One region of the Streptomyces sp. BK79 genome, then DNA from elsewhere that is predicted to be linked to it. Evidence: predicted binding sites of a transcription regulator. Region 1 holds the regulator's gene; the other holds the start of a gene.
The links. Region 1 encodes HspR, which represses chaperone genes until heat shock. Its sites were predicted from a motif close to TTGAGNNNNNNNNNCTCAA; they were not measured.
Positions count from the first base shown of each region.

Region 1 (6,902 bases):
CGAGGGCCGCTACGTCGGCGGACGTCGTGGAGAGGGTCGTCGACACGCTCAGCACGCTGGTGCCCAGATGCTCCTCCACGGCGTCGACCCGATCACTCATGTCCGTGAACAGACTGATCGCGATCTGCCCCTGAGCCGCCAGGCCGACCGCGATGACCACCGCGGCCACGAGCCGCGCGACGGGACGCGCCCCCACGGCCAGGCGTCGGCCCGCGACCAGCATGCCCACCCGGCCGCGCGCGGCGCCGAACCCGGCCAGCACGGGCCCGGCCGCCGACACCACAGCACCGGCCACCACGGGCAGCAGCGCGATGGTGACCGCACTGCCGGCGGCCAGAACCGGCAGACGCAGGTCGTACGGGGCCAGATCGGTGCCCTGGACCGTACCGAAGAGAGCTACGGGGAACAGCCACAGCACCCACTCGCGGCGCCGTCCGGCAGCCACGGGCCGGGTCGAGGCACCAGGCCGGTAGCGCGGCTGGAGTAGCACGACGACCGCCAGAACGGCGAGCGGCACGCCCAGCACGGCGCCCATCAGGCCGGGCAGCGCGGCCCGGGCGTCGGGGACGTGCAGCACGAAGTCGACGACAGGCAGTGGTATGTCGGTGAGGAGCACGGGTGCGACAGCGAGGACCGCCGCCGACGCCCCGAGGGCCACGGGCGCGTACGCCTCCCCCACCGTGAACCAGGCCCGGGCTGTGCCGGAGGCACCCAGCGCCGTCAGGATCGCGGTCCGCCGGTCCCGGGCCGCGGCACCGACCCGAGCGGCGATCACGACGAACAGTCCGGCCGGGAGACCCACCAGGGCCAGATAGGCCCAGTAGAACTCCTTCGAGCCGAAGTTGTACATGTGCTCCCCGAGCGAGGGTGTCCAGGAGACGCCGAATCCGGACACCTCGGTCATCGCATCCCGGTCCAGGCGCTCAGCTGTCGGCCGTGCGTACGCGAAGTACTCGCTCGGCGACTCCAGGCCGTCAGGCGCGATGGTGCCCACGGCCTCTCCGTACTCGCTGCGCACCTGGGGGCCGACGGCCTTCAGTGCGGGTGAGAGCACGGCCTCACCGGGCTTCGGCCACCGGCTCAGTCCTGGCGGCAGGGGCGCGGCGGGGGTGAGCGGCTCGACGTAGACCACGTCGTACTGGCGGTCATCGACGCTCGCGAGCGTCGCCCGCCATAACAACGTGGCGGGCGCTCCGGGGGCGGCGGTCTGTGGCCAACGAGCCTGGCTTCGCTCGGCACGACCGTCGAAGGACGCTGCCGCGAGCAGGAACCCGCAGACGGCGAGGGCCGCCACGGTGGTCGCGGCGAACAGCGCGAAGTAGCGGATGCGGCCTGCTTCGGCCGCCCGGGACGCCGCCCGCCCCATCCGCAGCAGTCGACGTCGCAGGCCGCCGCCGTTCACCGCGCCCCCTCGGCCTGGACCAAGCGCCCCTCATGCAGGTGCAGCCGCACGTCGGCGCGTCCGGCCACCGTCGGATCATGTGTGACGACCACCAGGGCGCATCCGTGTTCTCGCGGAGTGCTGAACAGCAGGTCGGCCACGGCTTCCCGCTGTTCGCCGTCCAACGCTCCCGTCGGCTCGTCCGCCAGCAACAGTTCAGGGGTGTTGACCAGGGCACGGCCCACGGCGACACGCTGCCGCTCCCCGCCCGACAGGTCCTGCGTGGAACTGGCCTCGGGCACTCCGAGGCGGGTGAGCAGCGACGCGGCACGGGATCGAGCGTCGGTGACCGTGACGCCGGCCAGCAGACTCGCGATCATCACGTTCTCCACCGGAGTGAGCTCCGGGAGAAGCTCACCGAATTGGAAGACCATACCGACGTGCCGCCGCCGGTGGGCGGCGAGAGCCCTCGCGGACATCCGGGTCACGTCCTGTCCCGCAACCTCGACGCGTCCGGACTGGGGGCGGATCAGCCCCATGACACACATCAGCAGGGTGGACTTGCCGCTTCCGGATGGCCCCATCACTGAGACGGAAGTGCCGGCGGGAACGGCGAGATCGGCGCCGGCGAGCAGAGTCCGGCCGGACACGCCGTAGACCACCTCGCTCAGTCGCAGAACGGGTGGGGCAGAGGTTGAGGACACGCGGAGCTCCCTTGGTCGGTGGGAATCGCTCGGTTCGGACGACGCCGACAACGCACGCCTGACCGAGAGGCCGGTGAGGCCCCTCGGTCAGGCGGTGATCAAGCCGGGCGGACGCAGCTCGTCAGTTCGAGTACCAATCGGTGTGCCAGTCGGGCAGGTTGTTGCGTGACACCGTGCCGCGTGCCTTGAAGATCTCCGAGGCCCTGCTGCTCTCGACCGTGCCCCTGTTGCCGTCGTTGTCCGACGGCCCGTCGGGTCCGTCCTTGTTCCAGAGGTTCAGCTTGGTGCCCGAGTGCGCCACGCGGTAGTACTCCGCCTTCACCCAGTAGCTCGACCCCGTGTCCTTGAGGTTCATGATCGAGCGGTTGCCCTCGGTCCAGAACTGGAGCTGGCCGCTGTAGGAGTGCGGGCCGATCTCGTACGCCAAGGCAGGCGTTGCCGTGCTGAGTGCCAGGGCCGCGATGGCCCCGACCCCCAGCCGTCGTGCGATTCTGACGTTCACCGAACTCGTCCCCTCATCTGGCGGAGTTCCCGACCGCGGTGGGCAGCCGGGACGGAACCGCACGAACGAGAACGGTGCGGCTCCAGTGACTCCCAGCCTGCTCCGGGACGATCAGCGGGATAATCCACCTGTTGGGGGGTATTTCAGAAGACGCGCCCTGAAGAGGGGATGCCGGCCTACTTCAGCCCGATCTTCGCGCAGTCCTCCGCGTACTTCGCCGTGCAGATGTCGCTGGCCTTGTAGAAGCCGTCCGCGATGACCGTCTCGTCGATGTTGTCCCGGGTCAGGGCGACGACGGGGACCAGCTGCGCGGGGATGCCCTTGGTGGTGGCGCTGTCGACCTTGTCGCGGGCGAGGGCGTCGAACTGGATGTCCCGGCCCTGGACCCGCGCCACGGCCATCTCCGCGGCGTGCTCGGCCTCCTGCGGGTAGGACTTGTACACGCTCATGTACTGCTCGCCGGTCACGATCCGCTGCACCGCCGCGAGTTCCGCGTCCTGGCCTGTGACCGGGGGCAGTTCGGTGACGCCCGCGGCCTCTAGGGCCTTGATGACACCGCCGGCCATGCCGTCGTTGGCGGAGTAGACACCCGCGATGTCGCCCGCGCCGATCTTCTCGATCGCCTCGGCCATGTGCGCCTCGGCGTTCTCCGGCTTCCAGTCCTCGGTGTCGTAGGTCTGGGCGATCGTCACCTTGCCGTTCAGCTGGGACAGCGCCCCGGCCTTGAACTGCTTGGCGTTGGGGTCGGTGGGCGAGCCGTTCACCATGACGATCTTGTCGGAGCTGTCGGCGTCGTCGCCGAGCGCCTCGATGAGGGAGCGGCCCTGGACCTCGCCGACCAGCTCGTTGTCGAAGGAGATGTACGCGTCGATCGGGCCCTCGGCCAGCCGGTCGTAGGCGATGACCGGGATGCCGGCGTCCTTGGCCTTCTGCACGCTCTCCGCGATGCCCTTCGCGTCGACCGCGTCCAGGACGATCACGTCGACCTGGTCGTCGATCATCTGCTGCATCTGGTCGGCCTGCCTGGACGCGCTCGTCTCGGCGTTGGCGTACTTGACGGACCCCTCGTCGCCCGTGAGCTCGGCGACCTTCGCCTTGAAGAAGGGGTAGTCGAACTGCTCGTAGCGCGTGTTGGCCTTCTCGGGGAGCAGCAGGCCCACAGTGATGTCGTTGCCCTTGGTGGGGCTCGCCTCGTCACCGCTCTCCGATGCGCCCAGCACACCACAGGCGGCCAGCGAGATGGTCATCATGGACGCGGCCACGGATATGGCGATGCGACGGGCACGGCTGTTCACTGCGCTTACCTTCCGACACACGGGTGTTGCAAGAGACCCAGGTGAAGGAAGCCAACGCTGTCTTCACGAAATCGTCAAGAAGTCCCAGAGCAATGAGACATCAACGTTGCGAACCGGCCCGGAGGGTCCGCGGGGACTCCCGGGCCCGTCGCCGTCTTCCGCGCGGCGCGAGGGGTCAGTCCGCCGACTGACCGTGCCGCTTGGGGCGCCACACCACCAGCGCGCTGGTCTGCTGGACCTCCTGGTAGGGGACCAGGTCACGGCGGTACGACGCGTGCACCGCCGCTTCCCGCTGGCGCATCGCCGTCGCGGCACCGTCGAGGGCGTCCTGCAGCTCGGCCATGCGGGCCTGGAGCGCGGCGACCTGGTTCTCCAGTTCGATGATGCGCTTGATTCCGGCCAGGTTGATGCCCTCGTCCTGCGACAACTGCTGCACCTGGCGGAGCAGTTCGATGTCGCGGGCCGAGTAGCGCCGGCCGCGCCCGGCCGTGCGGTCCGGGGAGACCAGGCCGAGGCGGTCGTACTGGCGCAGGGTCTGCGGGTGCAGACCGGAAAGCTGGGCCGCCACCGAGATGACGTAGACCGGGGTGTCCTCGGTCAGTTCATACGGGTTGCGTCGACGACCGTCCATTCCCGTCAAGCTCCCTTCGCGGCCTGGAACAGCTCCGCCCGCGGATCCTCGTCCGCGGTCGCCTCGCGATACGCCTCGAGCGCGTCACGAGCCTTCCCCGTCAGGTCCTTCGGAACACTCACCTCCACGGTGACCAGAAGGTCACCGCGGGTGCCGTCCTTGCGGACCGCTCCCTTGCCCCGGGCGCGCATGGTGCGGCCGTTGGGCGTGCCCGCCGGCAGCTTCAGCGTGACGGGGGGGCCGCCGAGGGTCGGGACCCGCACCTCGCCACCGAGGGCGGCCTCGGCGTACGTCACCGGCACGGTGACGGTGAGGTTGTCGCCCCTGCGGCCGAAGACGGAGTGCTCCTTGACGTGGACGACCACGTACAGGTCGCCCGCCGGTCCGCCCCGCTCGCCGGGCGTGCCCTTGCCGCGCAGCCGGATGCGCTGCCCGTCGGAGACCCCGGCGGGGATGCGGACCTGCATCGTCCGGGAGGACTTGGCGCGTCCGGAGCCCTTGCAGATGTCGCAGGGGTCCTCGGCGATCAGGCCGCGGCCCTTGCAGTCCGGGCACGGGTCGGTGAGCGAGAAGCCGCCGCCCGAACCCCGGGCGACCTGCCCGGTGCCGACGCAGGTCGGGCACACGCGCGGCGTGCCGTTCTTGTCGCCGGTGCCCGAACATGCCTTGCAGGGTGCCTGCGAGGACATCCGCAGCGGGACCGTCGCGCCCTCGATGGCCTCCGTGAAGCTGAGCGTGACCTCGGACTCGATGTCCTGGCCGCGCCGCGGCTGGGTCCGCGTGCCGGTGCCGGGACCGCCACCGGTGCGGTTGAACAGGCCCCCGAAGACGTCGCCGAGGCCGCCGCCGAAACCGCCGGCGCCCTGGCCCCCGCCCTGGGCGCCGCCTCCGAAGAGGTCGCCCAGGTCGAAGTTGAAGGTGCCGCCGCCGCCCGCGCCCGGCCCCGGACGGAAACCGCCGTTGCCGAAGAGGGCGCGGGCCTCGTCGTACTCCTTGCGCTTCTTGGGGTCACCGAGGATGTCGTTGGCCTCGGAGATCTCCTTGAAGCGCTCCTCCGCCCTGACGTTTCCCTTGTTGGCGTCCGGGTGGTACTCGCGGGCGAGCTTCCGGTACGCCTTCTTGATCTCGGCCTCGGTGGCGTCCTTGGGGACGCCGAGGACCTTGTAGTAGTCCTTCTCGATGAAGTCCTTGGTGCTCATCCCCGACGTCCCTCCTTCCTCGCTTCAAGCTCAGCCCTCGTCCGGGCCACCGCTCTCCTTGTTGTCCGCGGACTCCGCCTGCGCCTCGGTGCTCTCCTCGGCCGGCTTGGCCGTCTGCGCGCCGGGCTGCGGCTCGGCCACCGCCACCCGCGCGGGGCGGATGGTGCGTTCGCCGATCCGGTACCCGGGCTGCAGAATCGCCACGCACGTCGTCTCGGTGACGTCCGGCGCGTACGAGTGCATCAGGGCCTCGTGGATCGTCGGGTCGAAGGGCTCGCCCTCCTTGCCGAACTGCTGGAGGCCCAGCTTGGCGACCGTGGCCTCCAGCGACTCCGCGACGGACTTGAAGCCGCCGACCAGCTCCCCGTGTTCACGGGCACGGCCGACGTCGTCGAGTACGGGGAGCAGCTCGGACAGGAGGTTCGCGACGGCGACCTCCTTGACCGCGACGCGGTCCCGCTCCACCCGGCGGCGGTAGTTCTGGTACTCGGCCTGGAGGCGCTGGAGGTCCGCCGTGCGCTCGTTCAGCGCCGTGCGCACCTGGTCCAGCTGGGCCACCAGGCCCGCGTTCTCGCTCGCGTCCCCGGCCGGGGCCGCGCCCTCCTCCGAAGAGGGGGCGGCGGCCTGCGGCTCGGCGTCGTCAGGGGTGGCGCCGGAGGGGACGTCGGGCTTCTCCTCGAAACCCGGGGTCTCCTCCGTCACGCGGCACCGTCCTTGCGCTCGTCGTCCACGATCTCGGCGTCCACGACGTCGTCGTCGCCGCCCTTGTCACCGGCCTGGGCACCCGCGCCGGGAGCCTCGCCGCCGGCGGCCTGCGCGCCCTGGGCGTCGGCGTACATCGCCTGGCCCAGCTTCTGCGAGACGGCGGCGACCTTCTCGGTGGCGGTGCGGATCTCGGCGGTGTCCTCGCCCTTGAGCTTCTCCTTCAGCTCGGCGACGGCGCCCTCGACCTCGGTCTTGATCTCGCCGGGGACCTTGTCCTCGTTGTCCTTGAGGAACTTCTCCGTCTGGTAGACGAGCTGCTCGCCCTGGTTGCGGGACTCGGCGGCCTCGCGGCGGGCGTGGTCCTCCTCCGCGTATTTCTCGGCCTCCTGGCGCATCCGGTCGACCTCGTCCTTCGGCAGCGAGGAGCCGCCGGTGACGGTCATCTTCTGCTCCTTGCCCGTGCCCAGGTCCTTCGCGGTCACGTG
Region 1 is NZ_JBHVOC010000009.1:40,298-47,199, reverse strand. It holds gene ACFIF2_RS13170 (hypothetical protein) at 1-1,402, opposite strand, end outside; gene ACFIF2_RS13165 (ABC transporter ATP-binding protein) at 1,399-2,085, opposite strand; gene ACFIF2_RS13160 (hypothetical protein) at 2,207-2,587, opposite strand; gene ACFIF2_RS13155 (sugar ABC transporter substrate-binding protein) at 2,764-3,882, opposite strand; gene ACFIF2_RS13150 (heat shock protein transcriptional repressor HspR) at 4,058-4,513, opposite strand; gene dnaJ (molecular chaperone DnaJ) at 4,519-5,712, opposite strand; gene grpE (nucleotide exchange factor GrpE) at 5,743-6,414, opposite strand; gene dnaK (molecular chaperone DnaK) at 6,411-6,902, opposite strand, start outside.

Region 2 (6,902 bases), on a different contig from region 1:
TTCATCGTCGCGTAAGTCACATCACGGACGGTGTTTCGGCGCTGGAAATGGCGGGAAACAAGCGAGGTTCTGGTGCGCCTGGGAAGGGGAGACCCCCACCCGGCGCCGGGACGACGCGGGCCTGTGCCTGATCACACGTGTCCGTGTGCGAGGACGCCGTGGATCTTGAGGCTCCGTTTCGAACCCTACGTCAACCAGACGCCGGTGGCAGGCCCGGAAGGGTGATGAGAATCCGGCAGCCCCGCTCGGATTCGGCCACACCGATCCGGCCGCCGTGCAGTTCCACCGCCCAGCGCGCGATCGCCAGGCCGAGCCCGGTGCCGCCGTCGCTGCCCGGACCGTGCGGCCGGGACACCGAACCCCGGTTGAACCGTTCGAAGACCCGGCGCCACTCCGAGCGCGGAATGCCGGGGCCCTCGTCGAGGACCTCCAGCTCCAGCGACTCCGGCAGCTCGCCGCGCCGCGCCCGGACCGTCACCCGGCCGTGCGGCGGGCTGTGCTTGACCGCGTTGTCGATGAGGTTGGCGACGACCTGGTGGATGCGCTCGGGGTCGGCGTGCGCGGTGAGGTCGGAGGGGGAGACGTCGAGGGCGAGGTGGACGTCCTTGCGGGTGTGGCTGCCGGAGCCGGAGGCGATGCCCGCGCGGGCCGTGGCGACCATGTTGGCTTCCTTCAGCACCCCCGAGAGGTACGGCCACACCTCGAAGCGCCGCTTGCGCAGCGGTATGACGCCGTTGTCCAGGCGGGAGAGGTCCAGCAGGGTCTCCACCAGCCGGCCGAGCCGCTCGGTCTGCCCGAGCGCCGTCCGCATGGTCTCCGGGTCGGCCTCGGTGACGCCGTCGACGATGTTCTCCAGCACCGCGCGCAGGCCCGCGATGGGAGTGCGCAGCTCGTGCGAGACGTTCGCCACCAGCTCCTTGCGCTGGAGGTCCTGGGCCTCCAGGTCGTCCGCCATGCGGTTGATGGTGACGGCCAGGTCGCCCAGCTCGTCGCGGCGGTTCTCGCGGACCCGGCGCGTGTAGTCGCCGTGCGAGATGGACCGGGCCACGGCGTTCATCTCGTCCAGGGGCGCGGTGAGGGAGTGCGCCACGAACTGGGTGATCAGCAGGGTGGCGATCATCGAGAAGACCGTGATGAAGCGCAGCTCCGTCTTGGTGTGCACCGCGATCACCGACAGCCCCGTGGTGATCAGCACCGACGTGACGACCAGCGCGCCCAGCTTGGTCTTGATCGAGAAAGGGCGTACGCCGCCCCAGGGCTCCCTGGGCCCGCGGGGACCGGGGCTGCTGCGTGCGGCCTGACGCCCTCGGCTCATGGCGTCGGCGTCTCCAGCGCGTAGCCCACGCCGTGCACCGTGCGGATGCGCTCGGCGCCGATCTTCCGGCGCAGCGCCTTGATGTGGCTGTCCACGGTCCGGGTGCCGGAGGCGTCCGCCCAGTCCCACACCTCGGCGAGCAGCTGCTCGCGGGAGAGCACCGCGCGCGGGGTGTTCGCCAGGCACACCAGCAGGTCGAACTCGGTGGGGGTGAGGTGCACGTCCTCGCTGCGCACCCGCACCCGGCGCTGCGCGTGGTCGATCTCCAGCTCGCCCAGGCGCAGGATGCCGCTGCGCGGCGTGGAGGCGGCCACGACGGCCCGCTCCACCCGGCGCAGCAGCACGTGCACGCGGGCGGCCAGCTCGCGCATCGAGAACGGCTTGGTCATGTAGTCGTCGGCGCCCACGCCGAGGCCGACCAGCATGTCCGTCTCGTCGTCGCGCGCGGTGAGCATCAGCACCGGCACCGGGCGCTGGGCCTGCACGCGGCGGCAGACCTCCAGGCCGTCGAAGCCGGGCAGCATGATGTCGAGGATCAGCAGGTCGGGCTGCCAGGCCTCGGCCGTGTCGACGGCGGCCGGACCGTCGCCCGCCGTCTGCACCAGGAAGCCTTCGGCGCGCAGGCGGGTCGCGATGGCGTCCACGATCGTCTGGTCGTCCTCGACCACGAGTACCCGGCGCTGTGCGCCCTGGGTGGCCGTCGCCGCGCCGTTGTGGGAGGTCTGTGTCTGCTCCATCGCCCGCCCCTGAGGTGTGCTTTTTGGAATCCGTGGGGTGATCCCATGACTGCGATTGACGCTTGAATGATCCGCGTCAGAGCAGCAGCGTACGGGGAGTGGCCGCGCCTTTGCTATCCAGGCCCGATGCCGAGGTGGACGACGTCCGGAACGCCCCGGGCAACGGGGATCTCTTCGGTACGCACCTGCTGGAACCCGGCATTACGCAAGGTTTCTTCGAATTCCGGAGAGGGCTGGGCGGACCATACGGCGAGTACCCCGCCGGGCCTCAACACCCGGGCGCAGCCTGCCAGTCCGGCGGGTGTGTACAGCCCGTCGTTGCCCTCGGTGACGGTCCAGCCGGGGCCGTTGTCGATGTCGAGGCAGAGTGCGTCGTACGTGTCGGATGTCTCATTGACGTACCGCACCAGATCCGCTTCGACGATCTCCGCGCGGGGGTCGGCCAGCGCCTCGGCGGACAGCTCGGCCAGCGGTCCGCCCCGGTGCCAGTCGATGACGGCGCGCTCCCGCTCGACGACCGCGATGCGCCCCCAGCGCGGGTCGGCGGCCGCGTGCGCGAGCGAGAAGCCGACGCCGAGACCGCCGATCAGCAGGTGCGGTGCGCGCCGGCCGCCGGACGCGGTGAGCGCCTCGGCCGCCGCGTCGACCAGGCGCCGCTCCGAGCGTCCGTCGGAGGTGTCCATCAGGAAGCAGCCGTTCGCGACGATCTGCAGCAGCGCCCCGTGCCGGCGCAGGACGACCTCGCCGTGCGGGCCCTCGCGGCGGTCCAGCACTTCGGGGGAGTCGTGGGAGTCGTGGGAAGTGAGGGACATCGGCCCATCTTGGCAGGGGAATGCGGGGGAGTCCGGCCGTGCTCCCCACATGGGGGCGCACGGGTGGCGAAGGCTCCCGGCCCCGGGTGGCGAAGGCTCCGGCCCTTGATCGCTCAGAGCGAACAGCCCTTGGGGAACATTCGGGGACTCCCTTTCATTGAGTCGATGTAACTCAACTTGACTGCCGAAGGGGAGATCATGGCTACTGAGTCCGCCGCCGTCACACCGCTCACCCTGCCCGTGCTGCCGCTCGACGACGAGGTGGTCCTGCCCGGAATGGTCGTCCCCCTGGACCTGAGCGACGCCGAGGTGCGGGCCGCGGTGGAGGCCGCCCAGGCCGCCGCCCGGTCCGAGCCCGGAAAGCCCCGGGTCCTGCTCGTCCCGCGCGTCGACGGCACGTACGCCAGGACCGGCGTCCTCGGCACGGTGGAGCAGGTCGGCCGGCTGGCCGACGGCGACCCGGGAGCCCTGATCCGCGGCCGCGACCGCGTGCGGATCGGCGCCGGCACCACCGGCCCCGGCGCCGCGCTGTGGGTCGAGGGCACCCGCGTCGACGAGTCCGTGCCCGATCCGCTGCCCGGCCAGGTCGCCGAGCTGGTGAAGGAGTACAAGGCGCTGGCCACCGCCTGGCTGCGCAAGCGCGGCGCCTGGCAGGTCGTGGACCGCGTGCAGGCCATCGACGGCGTCTCCGCGCTCGCCGACAACTCCGGCTACTCGCCCTTCCTCACCACCGAGCAGAAGGTCGAGCTGCTGGAGACCACCGACCCGGTCGCCCGCCTGAAGCTCGCCACCCAGCAGTTGCGCGACCACCTCGCCGAGCAGGACGTCGCCGAGACCATCGCCAAGGACGTCCAGGAGGGCGTCGACAAGCAGCAGCGGGAGTTCCTGCTGCGCCGGCAGCTGGAAGCCGTCCGCAAGGAACTGCGCGACCTGAACGGCGAGCAGGAGGGTGAGGAGTCCGACGACTACCGCGCCCGCGTCGAGGCCGCCGACCTGCCCGGGAAGGTCCGTGAGGCCGCGCTCAAGGAGGTCGACAAGCTGGAGCGGTCCTCCGACCAGTCGCCGGAGGGCTCCTGGATCCGCACCTGGCTCGACACGGTGCTGGAGATGCCGTGGAACGAGCGCACCGAGGACGCCTACGACATCCGGGGCGCCCAGGCCGTCCTGGACGCCGAGCACGCGGGTCTGGAGGACGTGAAGGAGCGGATCACCGAGTACCTCGCGGTGCGCAAGCGGCGCGGTGACCGGGGCCTCGGCGTGGTCGGCGGCCGGCGCGGCGGGGCCGTGCTGGCCCTCGTCGGCCCGCCCGGCGTCGGCAAGACGTCGCTGGGCGAGTCCGTCGCCCACGCGATGGGCCGCAAGTTCGTCCGCGTCGCCCTCGGCGGCGTCCGCGACGAGGCCGAGATCCGCGGCCACCGGCGTACGTACGTCGGCGCGCTGCCCGGCCGGATCGTGCGGGCGATCAAGGAGGCCGGGTCGATGAACCCGGTGGTGCTCCTCGACGAGATCGACAAGGTGGGCTCGGACTTCCGGGGCGACCCGGCCGCCGCCCTGCTCGAAGTCCTCGACCCGGCGCAGAACCACACCTTCCGGGACCACTACCTGGAGGTGGAGCTGGACCTGTCCGACGTGGTCTTCCTCGCCACGGCCAACGTCCTGGAGGCCATCCCGGAGGCGCTGCTGGACCGCATGGAGCTGGTCCGCCTCGACGGCTACACCGAGGACGAGAAGATCGTCATCGCCCGCGACCACCTGCTCCCGCGCCAGCGGGAACGGGCCGGGCTCGGCGAGGACGAGGTCACCGTCGACGAGGGGGCGCTGCGCAAGCTGGCCGGCGAGTACACCCGCGAGGCGGGCGTGCGCACCCTGGAGCGGTCGATCGCCCGGCTGCTGCGCAAGGTGGCGGCCCAGCACGAACTGGGCGAGCGGGAGCTGCCCTTCACCGTCACCGACGGCGACCTGCGGGACCTGATCGGCCGGCCGCACCACGTGCCCGAGTCCGCCCAGGACCCGGCCGAGCGGCGCACCTCGGTGCCCGGTGTGGCCACCGGCCTCGCGGTGACCGGCGCGGGCGGTGACGTCCTGTACGTCGAGGCGTCGCTGGCCGACCCGGAGACGGGCGGGGCGGGGCTGACCCTGACCGGTCAGCTCGGCGACGTGATGAAGGAGTCGGCGCAGATCGCGCTGAGCTTCCTGCGCAGCCGCGGCGCCGAGCTGGAGCTGCCGGTGGCCGACCTGAAGGACCGGGGCGTGCACATCCACTTCCCGGCGGGCGCGGTTCCCAAGGACGGTCCGAGTGCCGGCATCACCATGACCACGGCGCTGGCCTCGCTGCTGTCCGGGCGGCTGGTCCGCACGGACGTGGCGATGACCGGCGAGGTCTCGCTGACCGGGCGGGTGCTGCCGATCGGCGGGGTCAAGCAGAAGCTGCTCGCGGCGCACCGGGCGGGCGTCACCACGGTGATCATCCCCAAGCGCAACGAGCCCGACCTGGACGACGTCCCGGCGGAGGTGCTGGACAAGCTCGACGTCCACGCCGTCACCGATGTCCGCCAGGTCCTGGAACTGGCCCTCGCACCGGCGACGAACGGTGCGGAGTCGGAGGTTCCGGTCGCGGCGTGACGGACGCGAGCCGGAGCGGCCCGGGCCCCGCGAGGGGCCCGGGCCTTCGGCCGTGTGTCAGCCGTTGGCGAGCGCCTGGACGCGGTCCAGGGCGCCGTTGAACTTGTTGTGGTCCCCGACCGTCGGTCCGGACGAGGTGTACTGCCACATCGTGTAGTACGGCCACCCCGCCGGCAGCGTGCCCACGGTGGAGGCGTACCGGGCGATCCACAGCGGGTTGTTCGCCGCGAAACCGGAGTAGTTCCCGGTGCACTGGGTCCACCAGCTGGTGGCCGTGTAGATCACGGCGTCGCGGCCGGTGCGGGCCTTGTAGGTGTTCAGGAAGTCGCGGATCCAGGTGACCATCTGGCTCTGCGTCTTGCCGTAGCAGGCGGCCCCGTACGGGTTCCACTCGATGTCCAGGGCGCCCGGCAGCGTCCTGCCGTCGCGGGACCAGCCGCCGCCGTGGTCGACGAAGTAGTTGGCCTGGGCGGCGCCGCTCGTCGTGTCCGGGGTGGCGAAGTGGTACGCCCCGCGGATCATGCCCACGTTGTACGAGCCGTTGTACTGCTGGGCGAAGTAGGGGTTGGTGTAGTACGTCCCCTCGGTGGCCTTCGCGTAGGCCCACCTGACCCCGCTGTTCCACAGGGTCGACCAGGCGACGTTGCCCTGGTGGCTGGAGACGTCGACGCCCTCCGTCTGGGTGGCGCGGCCTGGGACCGGTGTGCCGTGCTGCCCGTCGTGCTCCACGACGCCCATGCCCATGCGGGCGGACCCGCGCGGCGGGATGTCGGCGGCCGAGGAGGAGTGGGCGGGGAGGGTGAGGAGCAAGGAGAACGCGGCGAGCAGGATCCCGGCGACGGCTGGGCGCCGTCCCCGGGCCGATCCGGATCTGTGCACGGGCATGACGTGCCTCCGCTGGCTCGGTGGTGCTCGGTGGGGGTGCGTGACCAGGGGACCGCCGGGTGGCGTGAGCATGCCACCCTGGGGTCCCGGAGCACGACGCTACGCACGTAGAACGGCGGGTGGAAGAGGTGCCGGAAGCCGCCGTTGGTCTAAGCCTGCGAAATACTTGCCGAGCTGCGGTGATGGCGGCCCGTGGCGGAAACTTTCAGGACCGGGAAGAACGAGGCAGGGGCTGACGTGCACGAGGACGGGAACGGTGACGGTCGCGGAGTCGAATCCGCGGTGTCCGGCAGTGGTGTGAACCAACCGGAGTTCCTGGCGCTGGAGCGGGAGTTGACGGTCCTGCTCCGGCGGGCCCGGGCCAACCAGGGCGAGATGGCCCGCGAGGTCCACCCCGACCTGGAATCGTCCGCCTACGGCCTTCTCGTGCGGCTCGGCGAGTGCGGCGGACAGCGGGCCACCGAACTCGCCGCCTACATCGGCGTCGGCAAGGCCACGATGTCCCGGCAGCTGCGTGCCCTGGAGGAACTC
Region 2 is NZ_JBHVOC010000011.1:139,601-146,502, reverse strand. It holds gene ACFIF2_RS16005 (sensor histidine kinase) at 191-1,315, opposite strand; gene ACFIF2_RS16000 (response regulator transcription factor) at 1,312-2,052, opposite strand; gene ACFIF2_RS15995 (spermidine synthase) at 2,166-2,864, opposite strand; gene lon (endopeptidase La) at 3,063-5,486, shown strand; gene ACFIF2_RS15985 (lysozyme) at 5,544-6,371, opposite strand; gene ACFIF2_RS15980 (MarR family winged helix-turn-helix transcriptional regulator) at 6,609-6,902, shown strand, end outside.
Region 2: lon (endopeptidase La) is a predicted target of HspR. The motif match lies at 3,022-3,040, and genes of this name have one in related genera.